DNA from 2 places in the Variovorax sp. UC122_21 genome. Region 2 is predicted to be linked to the other one. Evidence: riboswitches for the same ligand, from Rfam matches in the RefSeq annotation. Region 2 holds a riboswitch; the other holds the start of a gene.
What was found. A riboswitch is a leader RNA that binds a small molecule or an ion and turns the genes downstream of it on or off. The one in region 2 is predicted to bind ZMP and ZTP.

Region 1 (8,802 bases), on a different replicon from region 2:
TGCGCGGCGGCACGCACCGCGGGATCGACCTTGGGTGCCGGCGGGCGCGCGGGTGCCGCGGCCTTGGGCGCGACGGCCTCGCCGCGCGCGGCGCGCAGTTCATCGGCCCAGACGGGCACCGGCGGCAGCGGCGCGGCGGCGTCGGCCGCGGCGGCAATGGCCTGCGCCAGCGCGCTGTGGAAGGCATCGGACACCACGAGCAGCTGTGCCTTCGAGGCTTCGAGCTGCGGGGCGAACTTGGCGTCGAGGCTGGTCCAGTTGGCGTCGGCGGCGATGTCCGCGGCCTGCTGCTGCCAGTGCGTCACGTCGGTGCGCAGGGATTCCTCGGCGACCTGCGCATCCTTCCAGCCCTTGGTCGACAGCACCTCGAAGCGCTGCGCCAGCAGCACGGCGGCCTCGCGGTGGACCTGGGGCGCGGTGCTGCAGGTCCTCGATGCCCTTGATGCGCTCGGCCAGCCGTGCCTTGAGGCCGGCCAGCGGCTCGCGCGACAGCGGCGCGCCGGCCTTGGCGGCATCGCGCTGCCAGGCGAGCGCGTCGGCGATGTTGAGCTTGGACTGGCCCAGCAGCCCCTCGGCCTTCTGGGCCCATTCGGCGGCGATGGCCTCCTGGCCCTTGGCGCGCTTGAGCTCGTCGAGTTTCTCGCGCAGCAGGCGGGCGGCACCCTTGTCGCGCCCGCTCAACTCCTTGAAGACTTCCTGCATCTGCTCGGGTGCCGGGTTGCTCGCGAGCCAGTCGCGGATGCGCGAGGCACGCTCGCCCGAGGTCGGCGCGGTGAAGGCGCCGCCGGTCAGCGAATCGAGGGCCTGAAGGTCGTGTGGCTTGGAAGAATTAGAGGTCACGTGCGCGAGATCGTTGTCTGAAGAGAGAAAGCGAAGGCGCCGGCAGAGGCCGGCGCAGACCGCCATTTTGACCCACTTGCCGCGCGCCGTCGAAATCCACCTTGCGGCGCGGCCCGGCGATGCGGCGAAACGACGCCGGGGCCGGTCGCGCCGCAGGGGAAACGGTGCCTGCATATATAGCAGTGCACGCTGAAAAACCAAGGGGCGCCGCGCGGCGCCCCCCGGACGGACGCTCAGCGCATCGCGAGCTTGAGTTCGGCGCCCGGCTTCCAGTCGTCGCCGCTGGCCGTGGTGCGCACCGCGCCGAGGAACAGCCGCTCGCTCGTGAGCTTCTGCGACAGCAGGTAGTCGCGCACGGCGGCGCCGCGCTCCACCGCCAGTTGCCGCATCGACTCCTCGTCGACCGGCACGCTCGCGAGCAGCAGTTTCTCCATCTCGTTGAGCGGCAGGTCCTTGGCCAGGCCGACCATGTTGCGCGGCTTGGTGATGTCGGCGCGCTTGTAGACGGCGGTCAGCAGCGCGGGGTACTCGGCGTCGGTGACCGGCGGCACCTCGGTGCCGGCCTGGCCGCCGCGCACCGCGGCGCGGCGCTTCTCGGCCAGGGCCATCTGGCGCAGGCGCTGGCGCTGGTAGGCATCGCGCTCCTTCTCGAGGCTGGCGGTGCCGATCACGGTCATCTCGAGCGTCGGCCGGTCGACCAGCGCCTTCACCACCTTGTCGAGGCTTTCCTTGGCCGAGGCGCTCAGCGCCGAGCTGCCGGGCTCGAAGGTGATGGTGCTCGACTCGCTGCTGCCGCCGCCGCCCAGGCCGCCGGTCAGCAGGCTGAACGGCGCGGTCACGGCCTTCACGATCAGGTTGACCACCGCCTTGAAGATCAGCGGCCCGATGCTGAACTGCGGGTCGTTGAGCGAGCCGCGCAGCGGCAGGTCGACGTCGATCACGCCGTTGCGGTCGGCCAGCAGCGCCACTGCGAGCTTGACCGGCAGGCTGTCGGGCGCGCCGGCGACCTCCTCGCCGAACTGCAGCTGGTTGAGCACCAGCTTGTTGGTGGCGGTGAGCTGGCCATCGGGCGCGATCTTGTAGTTGACGTCCATGCTCATCTTGCCGCGCTCGATGCCGTGGCCGGCGTAGCGCACGGAATACGGCGACAGCGGCGCGAGGTCGAGGTCGCGCATCTTCGCGGTGATGTCGAGCTCGAGCGGCTTGGCCAGCGGATTGAGCTTGCCGGTGATCTCGAGCGCCGCGGTCTGCTGCGCCTTGCCGCGCAGTTCGAGCTCGGCCAGCGCGGGCCGGCCGCCCTGCCCGTTCGGCGGGTTCGAGGAGAAGGAACTGAGCTTGCCGGTCAGCTCGCTGAGGTCGGCCGAGTAGTTGGGCTTGACGAACAGGTCGGTGAAGTCGATCTTGCCGTTGACCAGGCTCATCGGGCCGAAGTTGATGACCGGCGCCGGGCCGCCCGGCGCGGCGGGCGCGGCCTGGGCCACCGCGGCGGGCGCGGAGGCCGGCGCCGCCGGCGTGGCGGCGCCGCCGACCATCAGCTCGGCCGGCACCGGCGCGCCACCCGCGGGCCGCTCGGGTCCGCGCGTGGTGGTGGTCGTGCCGCCCAGGTTGCGGCGTGAACGGGTCTCGGCCGTCGTGGCCGCGGCGGCCTTGGACTCGGCCTCGCCCTTCTTCGTGAGGCTCAGCAGGTTGAGCTGGCCGCTGGGGTCGATGATGACCCGGGCGAAGAAGTCGGTCAGCGTGGTCTCGCGCACGTCGACGGTGGGCGCGGCGTTGGGCGCCAGGCCGACCTGCAGGCCGCGCAGGCTCAGCGTCTTCCAGCTCAGCAGCTGGTTGTCGCCGCGGTCGAAGCCCGGCGACTGGGTCAGCGAGACGCTGTTGGCGCGGAAGTCGTCGAGCGCGGTGTCGCCCGCGAGCTTGACGGTCATGCCCGCCGGAGCCGTCGCGTAGTTCACGCTGCCGCGGTAGCTGACGAAGGCCCGGCGGATGTCGACGTTGAGCGCGTCGGCGTAGTAGGCCTTGAAGGCATGGGCCGGGAACGAGGCCACCTCGAGCCGGCCCTCGGCGGCCAGCGGCTTGAGCACGATGTGGCCCTTGTAGTCGAAGCGGCCCGGGTCGGCGCGGCGGCCCGAGCCGATGCGGCCCGACACCTGCAGCGGCGACTTGGTGGCGGTCTCGGGCGCGAGCTTCTCGGCATTGAGCTTGAAGGCCGTGATCTCGACCGCGACCGGCGTGGCGCTGGCCTTGTCGGCGTACGAGAGGCTGCCGTTGTCGACCGCGAACGTGCCGACGGTCAGCGCCCAGGGCTTGGTGTTGGCGCCCGGGGGTGCCGATTCGGGGCCGCTGCCGGCCGGCTTGGGCGCCGCCACCTTGGCCTCGGCTTCGGGCTTGCCGCCCGCGGCGGCCGGCGTCTTGAGCCAGCGCTCGAACATCCAGCGCTTCTCGCTGTCGCGCTCGATGCTGACCTTGGGATTGGTGGCGGTGAACGAGCCCACGGCCAGCGTGTGCTTCGCCATGTCGACCTCGGTATCGCGCAGTTCGAAGCGGCCGACGCTCGCGAGCGCGGTCTTGGCCTGGGTCAGCGCGAGGTTGTCGGCCGCCACCCGCTTGGCCTTGAAGCGCAGGTCGGGCGGAGCCCAGGCGATGCCGATCTCGCCGCTGAGCTTGCCGTCGAGCGTGGGCTCGAGGCTGTTGGCCAGATAGGGCGCGGCCAGCGAGAGCGGCAGCGCCTCGACCTCGGTCTGCACCTCGGCCGCCTTGTCGGTGCCGCTGCCCTTGAACTTGAGCGTGGCGCCGCCGACCTCGGTGCTGCCGCTGAACTGGGCCGGCTTCTCCATCGGCCAGGTCAGGGCCGTGACGTCGATGCCGAGCGCGCTGACGTCGATCGCCGCGCCGGGCTGCACGGTCTCGTCGCGCCAGCCGATGCGCCCGCCGCTCAGGGCGATCTTGTCGACCTGGACCTTGAGCGCGGGCTTGGGTGCTGCCGCGCCAGCGGCGCCGCTGGCGGCACTGGCGGACGAAGCGGGCGGTGCCGGCGGCTTGGCCGCGACCACCTTCTCGGTCTTGCCCGTGGTCGGATCGCGCGCCATCAGATTGAGCTGGCCCGAGGCATCGCGCGCCACGACCAGCTGCGGGCTCGCGAGCGCGACCTCGCTCAGATGGAACACCGATTCGAGCGGCCGCACGTCGGCCAGCGCGAGCTTGAGCGAGTCGAAGGCCAGCAGGTCGCGCCCGCGCGCGTCGGCGAGCTTGGCGCCGTGCGCCTCGACCGTGCCGGTGACCTTGAGGCCGACCGTGCTGGCCTGCTGGAAGTCGATCTTGAGGTCGGCGTCGAGGCTGCCGGCCTGCAGCTGAACCGGCAGGCCGCCCGGGATGTAGCCCAGGTACGGCGCGAGGTCGAGCCCCTTGAACTGCACGTGGGCGTCGGTCTTGCGGCTGGCGGCGAAAGGCGTGGTCAGCGCGGCCGAGTCGAACTTGCTGCCGTTGAGCGCGAAGGCGAGCTTGGGCTCGGTGTTGACCTCGCGTTGCGAGGCCAGGTTGCTGAGGAACGGCACCTTGAGCACGAAGTCGCGCAGTTCATGGCGGCGCTTGACGGTCTGGTCGTCGAAATCGACCGCGCCCTCGGTGATCGCGATGTTGTAGATGGCGAAGCGCGCGGGCTCGGCCTTGGGGTCGGGCGGCGGGCCGGAGGCCAGCCTGGCGAGGATGTCGTCGATGTCGTACTTGCCGTCGGCCTGGTGGGTCAGCAGGATGGCCGGCGCTTCCACCGTCACCGCGTCGATCACGGGCGCGAGCCGGAACATCGACTGCAGCTCGGCATCGGCATAGATGCGCCGCACCACGACCTGGTTGCCCTTGCCGTCGGCGGTGGCGATGCGCAGGTTGTTGAGCGTGAGCTCGAGGGTCCAGGGCTTGAAGCCGATGCGCTCCACGGTGACCTGGCGGCCCAGCTTCTCGCTGGCGATCTTCTGCAGCTGGCTCTTGGCGATCGGCGGCACCGCCAGCCAGGCCAGGACCCAGAGGCCGAGAAGCACGAGCAGTGCCACGATCCCGCGTCGCACCCATTTGTTCTTTCTTAAGCTTTGTATCGAGGCGGCAGCATTCATTCGCGCGAGTGTGCCCCAAACAAGTGGCATGCCAGAAGCAAGAAAGCCCGGCGACGCGACGAATGTCATGTCACCGGGCTTGATGGCGGGCATACGACCCATTGCCATCGTTTCGCTCGACCGGAAGTCGATGGTTCCGGTCGTGCTGGCGGCAGAGATTGCCGCCGTGGTTCCTCCGCCGTTCCGGCCCCGGTTCGCACCGCGACCGCCTGGCTTCGGAAAGCACCTGAAAACCTCAGGCCCGTTCAGCTTAGGCGGCCCGACACGGCTTTTCAAACCCGAAATCGCAAGGGATTTCCCTTAAGAAAGACGCGGTCCCCGCGGTCGGTTTGAAACATTTGTTCGACACTTTTAAGAATTAAGACGGAATTCCTTATGCTTGACCGGGTATTTAGCAACGATAGAATCCCGCCTGCTCCGGACGCCCGACGCGACGGAGCCACCCTGTATCCGCTGCCGACTCCCCCCGGCTTGATCAGGCGGCCGCGCACCTCATCCCTCCAGCGCGGAACCTGATTGGTACCAATCCAAGCGCCGCTGCCTCCATCCCACCGCCCTTCCCGGCGCTGCGACAGGTGCCGCACAGAAAGGAAGAGCGATGAACAAGGCGTTTGATGCCACGGCCCGCGGGCTGAGGACCTTCGTGTCCGATGCGGCAGACGGCTTTTTTGAAATCACGCACAACGGTTTCGCCCTGCTGGGCCTGGCCATCGTGTTCGCGGCCCTCGCCCTCGTGGCGCGGCCCGACCTGCGCCATCAAGGCGAGGAACAGCTCATGGGCTGGCTGCAGTCGCGCAAACCCGCGCCCGAAGCCACCGACCTCGAGCCGACCGCGATCGAGCGCACGACGGCCGCGAGCCCCGGCGACCTGCCCAAGCAGCAGGCCGCCGTGGCTTACTGGCTCAGCAAGAAGTACCGCGTCGCGGCCGAGCCGCTGAGCGTGCTCGTGGCCGAGGCCTACAACATCGGCAAGCACACCAAGCTCGACCCGACGCTGATCCTCGCGATCATGGCGGTCGAGTCCAGCTTCAACCCGTTCGCGCAGAGCCAGGTCGGCGCGCAGGGGCTGATGCAGGTCATGACCCGCGTGCACGGCGACAAGTACGAACCGGCCGGCGGCACGCTGACCGCCTTCGACCCCGTGACCAACATGCGGGTCGGCGTGAAGGTGCTGCAGGAATGCATCGCCCGCGCCGGGTCGCTCGAAGGCGGCCTGCGCTACTACGTGGGCGCGGCCAACCTCGAGGACGACGGCGGCTATGCGGGCAAGGTGATGGCCGAGCGCGAGCGCCTGCTGCAGGTGGCCAGCGGCCGCGCGCCCTCGCCGTTCGCGCCGACGCCGCCGGTGCTGCGCCCGCAGCCGCTGCCGCTGCCGGTGGTGGCCCCGGCCAAGCCCGACGAGGCGACCGAGCCGGCCAATGGCCCGACGCCGCCGAAGGTGGCGCTGCTGTCGGCCGTGTCCTGAATCTCCTTTCGCCCGCCGCCGGGCCGGCCCGATCCGCTACACTCGAGCGGGTACGCGACTGGCGATAGGCGCGGTGCCGACAAGGCGCCCGCGCTGACGTGGACTACCACTGGGAAGCGTACCGCCCGCGACGTCGCTCCAGACGCGCGGGCGATCAGCCGTTCGCCTGGGCAGCCCTTGTTTGGTTGAAGAACAAGGACCTCGTCTTCAAAGGACTGCCATGTACCAACGCAACAATCTGGTCGAACAGACCGATCCCGAAATCTGGGCTGCCATCCAGGCCGAAAACGCGCGCCAGGAACACCACATCGAGTTGATCGCGAGCGAGAACTACGCCTCGCCGGCCGTCATGGCCGCGCAGGGCTCGCAGCTCACCAACAAGTACGCCGAGGGCTACCCGGGCAAGCGCTACTACGGCGGCTGCGAGCACGTCGACGTGGCCGAGCAGCTGGCCATCGACCGCGTGAAGCAGATCTTCGGCGCCGAAGCGGCCAACGTGCAGCCCCATTGCGGCGCCTCGGCCAACGAGGCCGTGCTGCTGGCCTTCCTCAAGCCCGGCGACACCATCATGGGCATGAGCCTGGCCGAAGGCGGCCACCTGACCCACGGCATGCCCCTCAACATGAGCGGCAAGTGGTTCAACGTGGTGAGCTACGGCCTGGACGCCAACGAAGCCATCGACTACGACGCGATGGAACGCAAGGCGCACGAGCACCAGCCCAAGCTGATCATCGCGGGCGCCTCGGCCTACTCGCTGCGCATCGATTTCGAGCGCTTCGCCAAGGTGGCCAAGGACGTCGGCGCGATCTTCATGGTCGACATCGCCCACTACGCCGGCCTGGTGGCCGCGGGCGTCTACCCGAACCCGGTGCCGCACGCCGACATCGTGACCTCGACCACCCACAAGAGCCTGCGCGGCCCGCGCGGCGGCATCATCCTGATGAAGTCGCAGCACGAGAAGGCGATCAACAGCGCGATCTTCCCCGGCCTGCAAGGCGGCCCGCTGATGCACGTGATCGCCGCCAAGGCGGTGGCCTTCAAGGAAGCGCTGTCGCCCGAGTTCAAGTCCTACCAGCAACAGGTGGTCAAGAACGCCCAGATCGTGGCCGAAACCCTCACGCAGCGCGGCCTGCGCATCGTGAGCGGACGCACCGAAAGCCACGTGATGCTGGTCGACCTGCGCGCCAAGGGCATCACCGGCAAGGAAGCCGAGGCCGTGCTGGGCAGCGCCCACATGACCATCAACAAGAACGCGATCCCCAACGACCCCGAGAAGCCGATGGTGACCAGCGGCGTGCGTGTCGGCACGCCGGCCATGACCACGCGCGGCTTCAAGGACGAAGAGGCGCGCATCACCGCGAACCTGATCGCCGACGTGCTCGAGAACCCGCGCGATGCCGCGAACATCGACGCCGTGCGCGCCAAGGTCCACGCGCTGACCAGCCGCTTCCCGGTCTACCGCTGAGCCCGAAGAAGAAGCCCTGACCGCATGAAATGCCCTTTTTGCGGTCATCTCGAAACGCAGGTCGTGGAGACCCGCGTTTCGGAAGACGCCGACTTCGTGCGCAGGCGCCGCCAGTGCGGTGCCTGCGACAAGCGCTTCACCACCTACGAGCGCCCCGACGTCAATTTCCCGGTCGTGGTGAAGAAGGACGGCAGCCGCGCCGACTTCGACTCGACCAAGGTCCGTGCCTCGATGATGCTGGCGCTGCGCAAGCGCCCGGTGAGCATCGAGCAGATCGACAACGCGCTGCTGCGCATCGAACAGAAGCTGCTCGCCAGCGGCCTGCGCGAGATCGAGTCGACCAAGGTCGGCGAACTCGTGATGCGCGAGCTCAAGAAGCTCGACAAGGTGGCCTACGTGCGCTTCGCCTCGGTCTACCGCAGCTTCGAGGACGTGGACGAGTTCAGGCAACTGCTGCGCGACATCTGAGTGGCGGGCGCTACCCGCCGCTGCCGGCTGCTACTCGCCGCCCTTTCCGCACACCCCCGTTCCGCATTCCCCCTTCCGATCGGGGTCGCAACTTCGAGGCCGCCCCGACGCCGAGAGGACGATGGCCGCGCGCCGCCCCGTCTCGGCCCTGAACGCGACGCAGCCCGCGCCGAAACCGGCATTGCGCAGGCGCCGCGAGAAGCCGTTGCCGTCGTAGTGCACGCCTTGCGCCAGCCCGTCGCCCAGTTCCTTGTCGATGGCGACGCCCGGCGGGAGCTGGTCGAAGCGGCGCAGCACGCGTGGCGCGCCTTCGCCGCCGGGATCGACGACGATCGCCCAGCCCCCGTCCCAGCCCGCGCCGCCTTCGGGCAGCACGCCGACCGGCTCGCCGCGCCGGATCGCCTCGATCCGCGCCATCGCGAGCGCGCTCATGAAGGCCTGCGACGCGGCTGCCAGCCGCT
Region 2 (8,802 bases):
GGCGCCCTGGGCGCTGATGCCGCCGGGCACCGAGTCGCCGATGCGCATCCTGATCCTGCTGCTGGGCATGTTCGCGGTGCTCATGGGCTCGGTGCCGGTGATCGCCACCTGGCGCGCGATGGTGCCCGTGGTCACGATTCCGCTCACGCTGGGGGTGGTCACGCGCTTCGCCTGGATGGGCGGCACCGATGGCTGGTTCACCTGCGTGGTCGGCCTGCTGTTCGGCGGCTCGATGGCGCGCTATGCGCTGTCGCAGCACCAGCTGATCCGGCGCAGCCTGTCGGACCAGATCGACAAGGAACTGCTGAGCGAGCAGCTGCTGCGCCAGTCCTTCGAACTGCAGCGGCTCAACCGCGAGCGCAGCCGCTTCTTCGCCTCGGCCAGCCACGACCTGCGCCAGCCGGTGCATGCGCTGGCGCTGTTCTCGCGCTCGCTGGAGCGCGACCTCGCCGACCATCCGCTGGCCCCCGTGGCCAGCCGCGTGGTGCAGGCCACCGACGCGGTGAGCGGCCTGCTCAACGCGATGCTCGACATCTCGAAGATCGACGCGGGCACGGTGGTGCCGCAGCCGGTGCGGATGGCGGTGGACCCGCTGTTCCTGCGGCTGTCGCAGATCTTCGAGCCGCGCACCCAGCAGGCGGGCCTCGCGCTGCGCTTCCACACCGCGCCCGAATGGCTGCAGACCGATGGCGACCTGCTGCTGCGCGTGCTGACCAACTTCGTCGACAACGCGCTCAAGTACACGCGCCAGGGCGGCATCCTCGTGAGCGCGCGGCCTCGCGGCGACCGCCTGCGGCTGGCCGTATGGGACACCGGCCTGGGCATCGCGCCCGAGCACCTGCCCCATGTGTTCGACGAGTTCTACCAGGTCGACAACCCGCAGCGCGACGTCGCGCGTGGCCTGGGCATCGGGCTGGCGATCGTCAAGCGGCTGGTGGACCTGCTCGGCGGCGATATCGGCGTGCGCTCGCGGCTCGGCCGCGGCAGCGTGTTCTGGGTCGACCTGCCGCGCCGCCCGCCCGTGCCCAGCGCCTTGCCCGCCGCGCCCGCGGCCGTGCCCGATACCGCGCAGGCCGATACCACCGAGCTGCCGCTGGTGCCGCCGCGCGTGCTGCTGCTCGACGACGAGCAGCCGGTGGGCGAGGCGGTGCGCATGTGGCTCGCGCCCTACTGCGAGCGCATCGAGATCACCTGCCGCCTCGCCGATGCCAGCTCGCAGGTGCGCGCCACGCCCGACGGCTTCGACGCCTTCCTCATCGACTTCCGGCTCGCCGATCCGCAGGACGGCATCGAGGCGACCGAGGAACTGCGCCGACTCGCCGGCCGCCGCGTGCCCACGATCCTGGTCACGGGCGATACCGATCCCGAGCGCGTGCGCGCGGCCTATGCCAGCGGGCTGGTCGTGATGTTCAAGCCGGTGCAGCCGGAGGTGCTGTTGCGCACGCTGCACCAGATCATTCGCGGAGAGCAGGACGAGCGCGGCGAGCGGCACGGCTAGGCTGCACGCTCCGCCGCCTCCAGCGTCTGCGAGATCAGCGTCGAGATCGTCATCGGCCCCACGCCGCCCGGCACTGGCGTGAGCGCCGCGCAGCGCTCGAACAGTCCCTCGGTCTCGATGTCGCCGATGCCACCCTCGTGGTAGCCGGCATCGATGACGATGGCGCCGTCGCGGATCCAGTCGACCCGGATGAAGCGCGGCCGGCCGACGGCGCCGACGATGACCTCGGCGCGCCGCACCTCGTCGGCGAGGTTCGCGGTCTTCGAGTGGCACACGGTCACCGTCGCATCGGCGTTCAGCAGCATCATCGCCAGCGGCTTGCCGAGGATCGGGCTGCGGCCGACCACCACCGCGCGCTTGCCGGCGAGGCCGATGCCGTAGTGCGCGAGCAGCCGCATGATGCCCGCGGGCGTCGCCGAGCCGAAGGCGGGCTGGCCCAATGCCATCCGGCCGAAGCCGTGGCTGGTGACGCCGTCCACGTCCTTGCGGATCGCGATGCGGTCGAAGCACTGCCGCTCGTCCACCTGCGCGGGAACGGGATGCTGCAGCAGGATGCCATGCACCTGTTCGTCGGCGTTCAGTGCATCGATCTCGCGCAGCACGTCCGCGGTGGTCGCGCGCGCATCGAGCGTCACGACGCGCGAGTCCATGCCGACGCGGCGGCAGGCATTGCCCTTCATCCGGACGTAGGTCGCGGACGAGGGATCGTCGCCGACCAGGAGGGTGGCGAGGATGGGGGTGCGTTCGCCGGTCCTCGCCTTCAGTGCGAAGACCCGCTGTCGCAGCGCCTCCTCGTTCGCGGTGGCGACCGACTTGCCGTCGAGCAGGATGCAGGGCGTCGGGGCGGTCATCGCGCACCTCCCAGGCGGAAGGGCGAAAGCCGTGGACGGGAAGGGATGCGCCGGTACGGGGCGGGCATGCGGACACTCATCGTCGGAACTCCTGAAAAGACGACTGACATGCCCAGGCGATCGGCGTGACGATGGCCGCGCTCCCCGATGGTGCTCCATCCGTTCGCCAGTTGCGCGGCGGCTCGATCTTAGCGAAGCACGGCGTCCGGCGCGAACAGCTCCAGGTGCCCGCTGCGCAGCTGGAACTTCTGCACCTTGCCCGTCGGCGTCATCGGCAGCGCGTCGACGAAGCGGATCGACTTCGGCACCTCGAAGCGGCCCAGGCGCTCGCGGCAGAAGGCCAGCAGCTCGTCCTCGCCGCAGGCTTCGGCGGCGGGGCGCCGCACCACGAAGGCCGCGACCGCCTCGCCCCAGTGCGGATGCGGCAGGCCGACCACGGCCGCGGCGCCCACCGCGGGATGGGCCAGCAGCACCGCCTCGAGCTTGATGCTCGAGACGTTCTCGCCGCCGGACTTGATCATGTCCTTCTTGCGGTCGAGGAACAGCATCTGCCCGTCGGCCTCGAACATGCCGATGTCGCCCGTGTGGTGCCAGCCGAAGCGGCGCGCCGCGGCCGTGGCCTCGGGGTCCTTGATGTAGCCGAGGAAGACGTTGGGGCCGCGATGGACGATCTCGCCGATCTCGCCCGGCCCGAGCAGCCGGCCGTCGTCGTCCATCACCGCGGTTTCCACGCCCGCCACCGACATGCCCCAGCAGTTGCCGTCCTTGCCGGGATGGTCGCTCGCGCGGTAGACCATGGTCGGCGGGTACATCTCGGTCTGGCCGGTGCCCAGGCGCACGTCGGCGCACATGTCGCTGCGGATCTGCGCGAGCAGGTTCTTCGGTATCGGCGCCAGGCCGTACATGCACAGGCGCAGCGACGACAGATCGGTGGCGGGGCGCTGCGGATGCTTCATCAGCGCGTCGTACATCATCGGCAGGCACGACAGCCAGCTGATGCGCTCGCGCTCGATCGCCGCCAGCATGGCCGCGGGATCGAAGCCGCTGGCCAGCCAGATCGTGGCGCCGGTCAGCAGCGCGCCCATGCTGATGGTGTGCTGCGCGCAATGGAACAGCGGCAGCACCGAGCCGACCACGTCGTGTTCGGTGGCCTCGAAGCTCTGCGCGCAGCTCAGCAGCGCGCCGTGCACCGAGCGGTGCGAATGCATCACGCCCTTCTGCTTGCCGGTGGTGCCGCTGGTGTACATGATCAGCGCGAGCTCGTCGTCGCCGCCCGGCGCGCCCAGCGGCTGGGCGGGCGCGCGCGAGGCCAGTGCGTCGAAGGGCAGGGTGCCCTCCGGGGCGGGTTGCGTGCCGCCGATCACCACCGTCAGCAGGCCCAGGCGCTCGATCAGCGCGCGCAGCGCCGGCACGGCGAGCAGCGGCGCATCGATGAAGACGGCGCCGACCTCGGCATGGCTCAGCACATGCTCGATAGCGGCCGCATCGAGCTGCACGTTGACCGGCACCCAGACATTGCCGGACTTGTGGATGGCCTGGATCGCGCTCAGGTGCTCGATCGAGTTGAGGCACAGGGTCGCGATGCGGTGGCCCGTGAACCCCTGGTCGCGCAGCGCCTCGCCGACGCGCTCGCTGCCCGCGTCGAGTTCGGCGAAGCCGATGCGCCGCTCGCCCTGGATCACGGCGGTCTTGTCGGGATGGCGGCGGGCGCCGCGGCGCACGATGTCGGCGAGGGACACGCGCGCGATGGCCGCGCGTTCGGGGTCGATGGTCTGCATGCGAGGGTCTCCTGAAGGGGGCGAAGCGAAGAGGGGGTCACGGTTCCACGAAGAAGTCGATCAGCGGCTCGACGCCCGGCGTCACGAGGTAGGGCCCGAAGTCGGTGATACCGGCCTCGCGCAGCACCTGCTCGTCGAGCAGCAGCTGGCCCGTGAGCTCGCGGCTCGGCCGGGTCAGGATGTGCCAGGCGGCATCGGCCATGACGGCCGGCACGCGCGCCTGGCCCGCCACCTCCGGCGCCGCGATGCGCAGCGCGCTGGTGGCGATCACGGTGCGCGGCCACAGCGAGTTGCTCGCGATGCCGCGTTCGCGCAGTTCCTCGGCCAGGCCGCGGCTCAGCATGCTCATCGCGTACTTCGAGGTGGTGTAGGCCGCATGGCGCGCGAACCACTTGGGGTTCAGGTCCAGCGGCGGCGACAGCGTCAGGATGTGCGGATTGGCCGCCTTCTCGAGGTGCGGCAGGCAGGCCTGCGCGCAGAGGTAGCTGCCGCGCGCATTGATCTCGAACATCAGGTCGTAGCGCTTCATCGGCGTGCGCTCCACCGTCTCGAGGTGGATCGCGCTGGCGTTGTTGACCAGGATGTCGATGCCGCCGAAGCGCGCCACGGCGGCATCGACGGCGGCGCGGACCTGGGTCTCGTCGCGCACGTCGACCACCACCGCGAGCGCCTGGCCGCCGGCCGCGACGATCTCCTCGGCGGCGCTGTGGATGGTGCCCGGCAGGCGTGGATCGGCCGTCGCCGTCTTGGCCGCGACCACGATGTTGGCGCCGTCGCGCGCGGCCCGCAGCGCGATGGCCTTGCCGATGCCGCGGCTCGCGCCGGTGACGAAAAGGGTCTTGGATTTGAGGGAAGGCATGCACGCTCCGGAGACGCGATCTCCGATCGCGGGATGCGCAGGCTATGCGCGCCGGGCGGGGCGGCGCTTGCGCGGACTGGCTGGCGTGGCGGCGTGCGGCAACTCAGCCAATCGACGCAAGACGCGACAGGCCGCGCGTCATGGGTCTCGAGACCGGCGGTCGATTCCAACAAGTTATCAACTCATTCTCAACTCGAAGCATTTGCAAATGCTCCTCGCGAGAATCAGAGCAAAATTTAAATAAACCCCTTAATTTCACATGCATTCGTACGCTCGCAATTGTTAATATAGATTCAGCAAATTAGCTTTTGAAAGAATATAATTTCCCTCATATCCGTCACTTATATAGTTCATAATCCCAAGAAATCCACAAAATCCTTATCCGGAGCTCACCCCGTCCAGACTCAAGATTGATAATGCATTGCGATGGAAATGAGTATTCGCACTCATTTTTAAATTTCATTTTTCATAAACATACAAAGCGGCCGAAGCCGCCGGGGCAGGGGATGAGGGAATCAGCAGCAAGACCAGGTGAGGACGCATGTCGCGGGCCCGCCGACCTGCCGAGCGCACGTGGCGAGCGCTCCACGCGAACCGTGGAGGGCCGGGCGCCATGACGTCGAGCAAGAACACGAATCCGTCGGCGTTCCAATCCATTTCCTCCCTGGCCTTGATCTTCGGCGACGAGCACGAGCGCGGTCCCTTGCGCACCGCGCTGGATTCGCAGGGTTTCACCTCGGCCGCCTTCGATTCGGTGCAGGCCCTGTGGGATTCGATCTCCCTGGGGCGTCGCTACGATGCCCTGGTCGCGTGCGCGGACAAGGCATGGAACCAGCGGCGCTGGGCCAGCTTGCGCGGCGTTGTGAAGCTGCCGGTCCTGGTCGTCATATCGCGCGACGCGATGAACGTGGCCTCCACCTTCAACGACGAACCGCTGAACAGCGAACGCGTCGAGTTCGTCACCGCGCCCGTCAATGGCGCGGAGCTGTCGATGCGACTGCAGCTGCTGCAATCGCGAAAGCTGGCGCCGGTCGATCTGCCGGCCGAGGAGGACCTGGTCTGCGGCGGCTACTACTTCAAGCGATTGCGGCGCATCGTGATGGTCGATGGCGAGGAGGTTCGCCTGCAGCCGCGCGAGTTCGACATCGCGCTCATCCTGTTCGAGAACCTCGGCAAGGTCATCACCCGCGAAGAGATCGAGACCCGGCTTTTCGATCGGCTCGCCAATCCCGGCTCGCGCGTGCTCGACGTGCACATGACCCGCCTGCGCAAGAAGCTCGAACTCGGGCCGCGCAGGGGAGTTCAGCTGCTCACGATCTACGGGATCGGCTATCGCCTGGTCGTGCTGGGCTCGACGTTCACTTCGTAGCGCCCGGGGCGCCGCTGCATCGCCGCCGCCGTCAGCGCGAAATCGGCGCGCGGGCAGACGCCCCCCGAAGGCGCGCTGCCCGTGCGAAGAACGCCGGCGATCTCAGCGGTATTGGAGCGTGAAGGTCGCGGTGCCGTCGGCGCGCCCCGGCCGCATCCTCGCGGCGGTCTGGTAGTAGCGGGCCGTGTAGGGCACGTCGTAGCTGCCGTTCTTCATCGGTCCGACCTGCATGCCCTCGCCGAAGCGCACCGGTTGGGCATCGCCACCCAGGAGCTGGATGCCCACGCCCGTCGCGGTGCCCGCGCCGTGCTGCGTGATCCTCAGCACTCCCTGCCGGTTCGACGGGTCCTGGGTCGCGTCCATGCGCAGGTCGACCCATTTCTGCAGGTTCGGATTCGCCTGGCACTGGAGCCGGATGCTGAACCTCCGATCGCCCGTCGTGGAGTCCATGCCCTTGAAGTTGCTGACGGACACGCGCCCGAGTTCCACCGGGATGTTGCGCGAGCCGGCATCGACGGCGCACGAGGGCGTGATGATCGTGATGCCGCTGACATCGCCCGAGAGGATGGTCGTCAGCGCCGACCAGTAAGGCTCGCCATCGCCGTAGTAGCGGGTGTAGGTTCCGCCCGCCAGCGAGCCGCTGCCGGTGCTTTCGGCCGTCTTGATCAACTCCACCTGGAACGACGTGCCCGCCGCCAGTTGGCCGGTGCCACTGGGGGTCGGCATGGTGTGCGGGTAGTAGACGAGAAAAGACCCGTCGATGACGCGCGAGAGCCGGATGCCGATGCCCTGCACCTGCGTGGAGTAGACGTTGAAGAAGCCCGGTACGGGCGAGCCCTGCAGCACCGTTCCGTAGACATAGCCGCCGCCCCGGCAATTGAACATGAGATCGCCGGTGCCGCTGACCCAGATGGGAAAGCTTTGCGTCTTGATGGTTCCTCCGACCGCCAGTCCGTCGGGGACGTAGACGTTTCCCATGTTCATGTAGACGATGTGTTCGTACGCGCCCGGATAGCGCACGCACGCCGCCCCTGCGCCCTGCATGCCTGCCAGCCACAGCGTGGCGAGGGGCAGCACGAGGCGCGCCAGCTTCCACACCATGGCGGCCGCTCGATGGACGGATCGACGATGCCAGTTTCTCATTCTGTTTTCCTCTCGGCGTTGGTGTCCGCGTCGCACTGCCCCGCGATCTCGCGGATCGGCGGCGGACTGGTTACTTCGGGCAGCGCATACGACACGCTGCATCGGTCGCCGGTGCGACGGCCCCAGATCACGGTCAGCGTCCCGGCCGGCTCGGCCCCGCTGACGAAGGCCTGGCCATCGGGACCGACGATGCCCAACTCCTGGCCCGTTTCGTTCTCGATGCGCGAACCGAAGGGCATGGGCTCCCCGTTGCCCCTCGTCAGCGTCAGCATCAGCCGATGGCCCACCGCGGTCTCGAAGGTCGCGCGCACCACGGCGCCGCGCGTGGGCACCACCTCGGTCGCGGCGTTGCGGACTTCCACCGTGTCGCCGAGGTCCTGCGTGCGCACGGCCAGGCGGTTGATCCGATAGGGCGACAGGTTGGAGACGACCGCGATGCCCGCGCCATCGGTCGCCACGCCGGGTTGCGATTCGATGCCCACGCCCGGTGCCTTGGGCAGATGCACCAGGGCAATGGTGTCGCCCAGCGGTTGCGCCAGCGTCAAGCCACCGCCATGCAGCAGCAGCCCGCCCGCCATGCCGAAGTTCGCCTGCCGATGGCTGGCGCTCTGCGAGATCCCGCCCTCGAAACGGCCGATCCGCGACAGGTAGCTGAGGCTCGCATGGCTGGTCGACCCCTGCGCGTGAATGCGATTTCCGGACAGGTTGTAGGTGAGACTGGCGTCCTCGAGCGCGGTGCCGAACACGCTGGCCTGGTGGCTGGTGCCGCCGCCGCGCTCGTGCGATACCGTGTACTGGACGCTGGCCGCGGAGCCGCCGAGCGGAATGCTCAGCGTGAACATGATCTGGTTGTTCGGCGCGCGGCCTTGGCTGGTGCTGCGGTTGTAGTGGATGCTGTAGCCGAACTGCCTGTAGTTGCCCGAGTAGCCCATCTGCACCAGGCTGTCCTTGGCACCGGTTCCCCAGTAGCTTTGCTGGCGCGCCGAGGCGAACACCGAGCCCCGGTCGCCGAGCCGCTGCGACAGCTCCAGCCGCAGTTCGTTGCGGCGGTTGTGGAGGCGCTCCAGCGGATCCAGCCCCTGCATGTCCGAGGCCTCCTGGAAGGTGCGGTAGCCGCTGGTGGAATAGCGATAGCCCGCCACGCGCACGGTGGTGCCCGCATCGAAGGCCTTGGCATACAGGAAGCGCACCGATTGGCCGTTTAAGCGTTGCTCGGCCGGGAACGGCGTCGGCACCGAGGCGCGCGCGACCGACAGGTCGGCGGACACGGCACCGAAGGCGCGCATGTTCTTGCCCACGCCCGC

Region 1: another riboswitch for ZMP and ZTP. It lies ahead of glyA (serine hydroxymethyltransferase); the one in region 2 lies ahead of ACHMXE_RS12135 (tetrahydrofolate dehydrogenase/cyclohydrolase catalytic domain-containing protein).

What each region holds. Positions count from the first base shown of each region.
Region 1 covers NZ_CP172004.1:2,699,007-2,707,808, reverse strand. Annotated here, with positions in the region: partial or broken gene ACHMXE_RS25070 (DUF349 domain-containing protein) at 1-906, opposite strand, end outside; gene ACHMXE_RS25065 (DUF748 domain-containing protein) at 1,074-4,943, opposite strand; gene ACHMXE_RS25060 (transglycosylase SLT domain-containing protein) at 5,542-6,408, shown strand; ZMP/ZTP riboswitch at 6,453-6,587, shown strand; gene glyA (serine hydroxymethyltransferase) at 6,629-7,873, shown strand; gene nrdR (transcriptional regulator NrdR) at 7,898-8,341, shown strand; gene ACHMXE_RS25045 (GspH/FimT family pseudopilin) at 8,372-8,802, opposite strand, start outside.
Region 2 covers NZ_CP172003.1:2,444,632-2,453,433, forward strand. Annotated here, with positions in the region: gene ACHMXE_RS12130 (hybrid sensor histidine kinase/response regulator) at 1-1,498, shown strand, start outside; gene ACHMXE_RS12135 (tetrahydrofolate dehydrogenase/cyclohydrolase catalytic domain-containing protein) at 1,495-2,349, opposite strand; ZMP/ZTP riboswitch at 2,453-2,533, opposite strand; gene ACHMXE_RS12140 (class I adenylate-forming enzyme family protein) at 2,538-4,127, opposite strand; gene ACHMXE_RS12145 (SDR family oxidoreductase) at 4,165-4,986, opposite strand; gene ACHMXE_RS12150 (winged helix-turn-helix domain-containing protein) at 5,600-6,355, shown strand; gene ACHMXE_RS12155 (fimbrial protein) at 6,458-7,456, opposite strand; gene ACHMXE_RS12160 (fimbria/pilus outer membrane usher protein) at 7,495-8,802, opposite strand, start outside.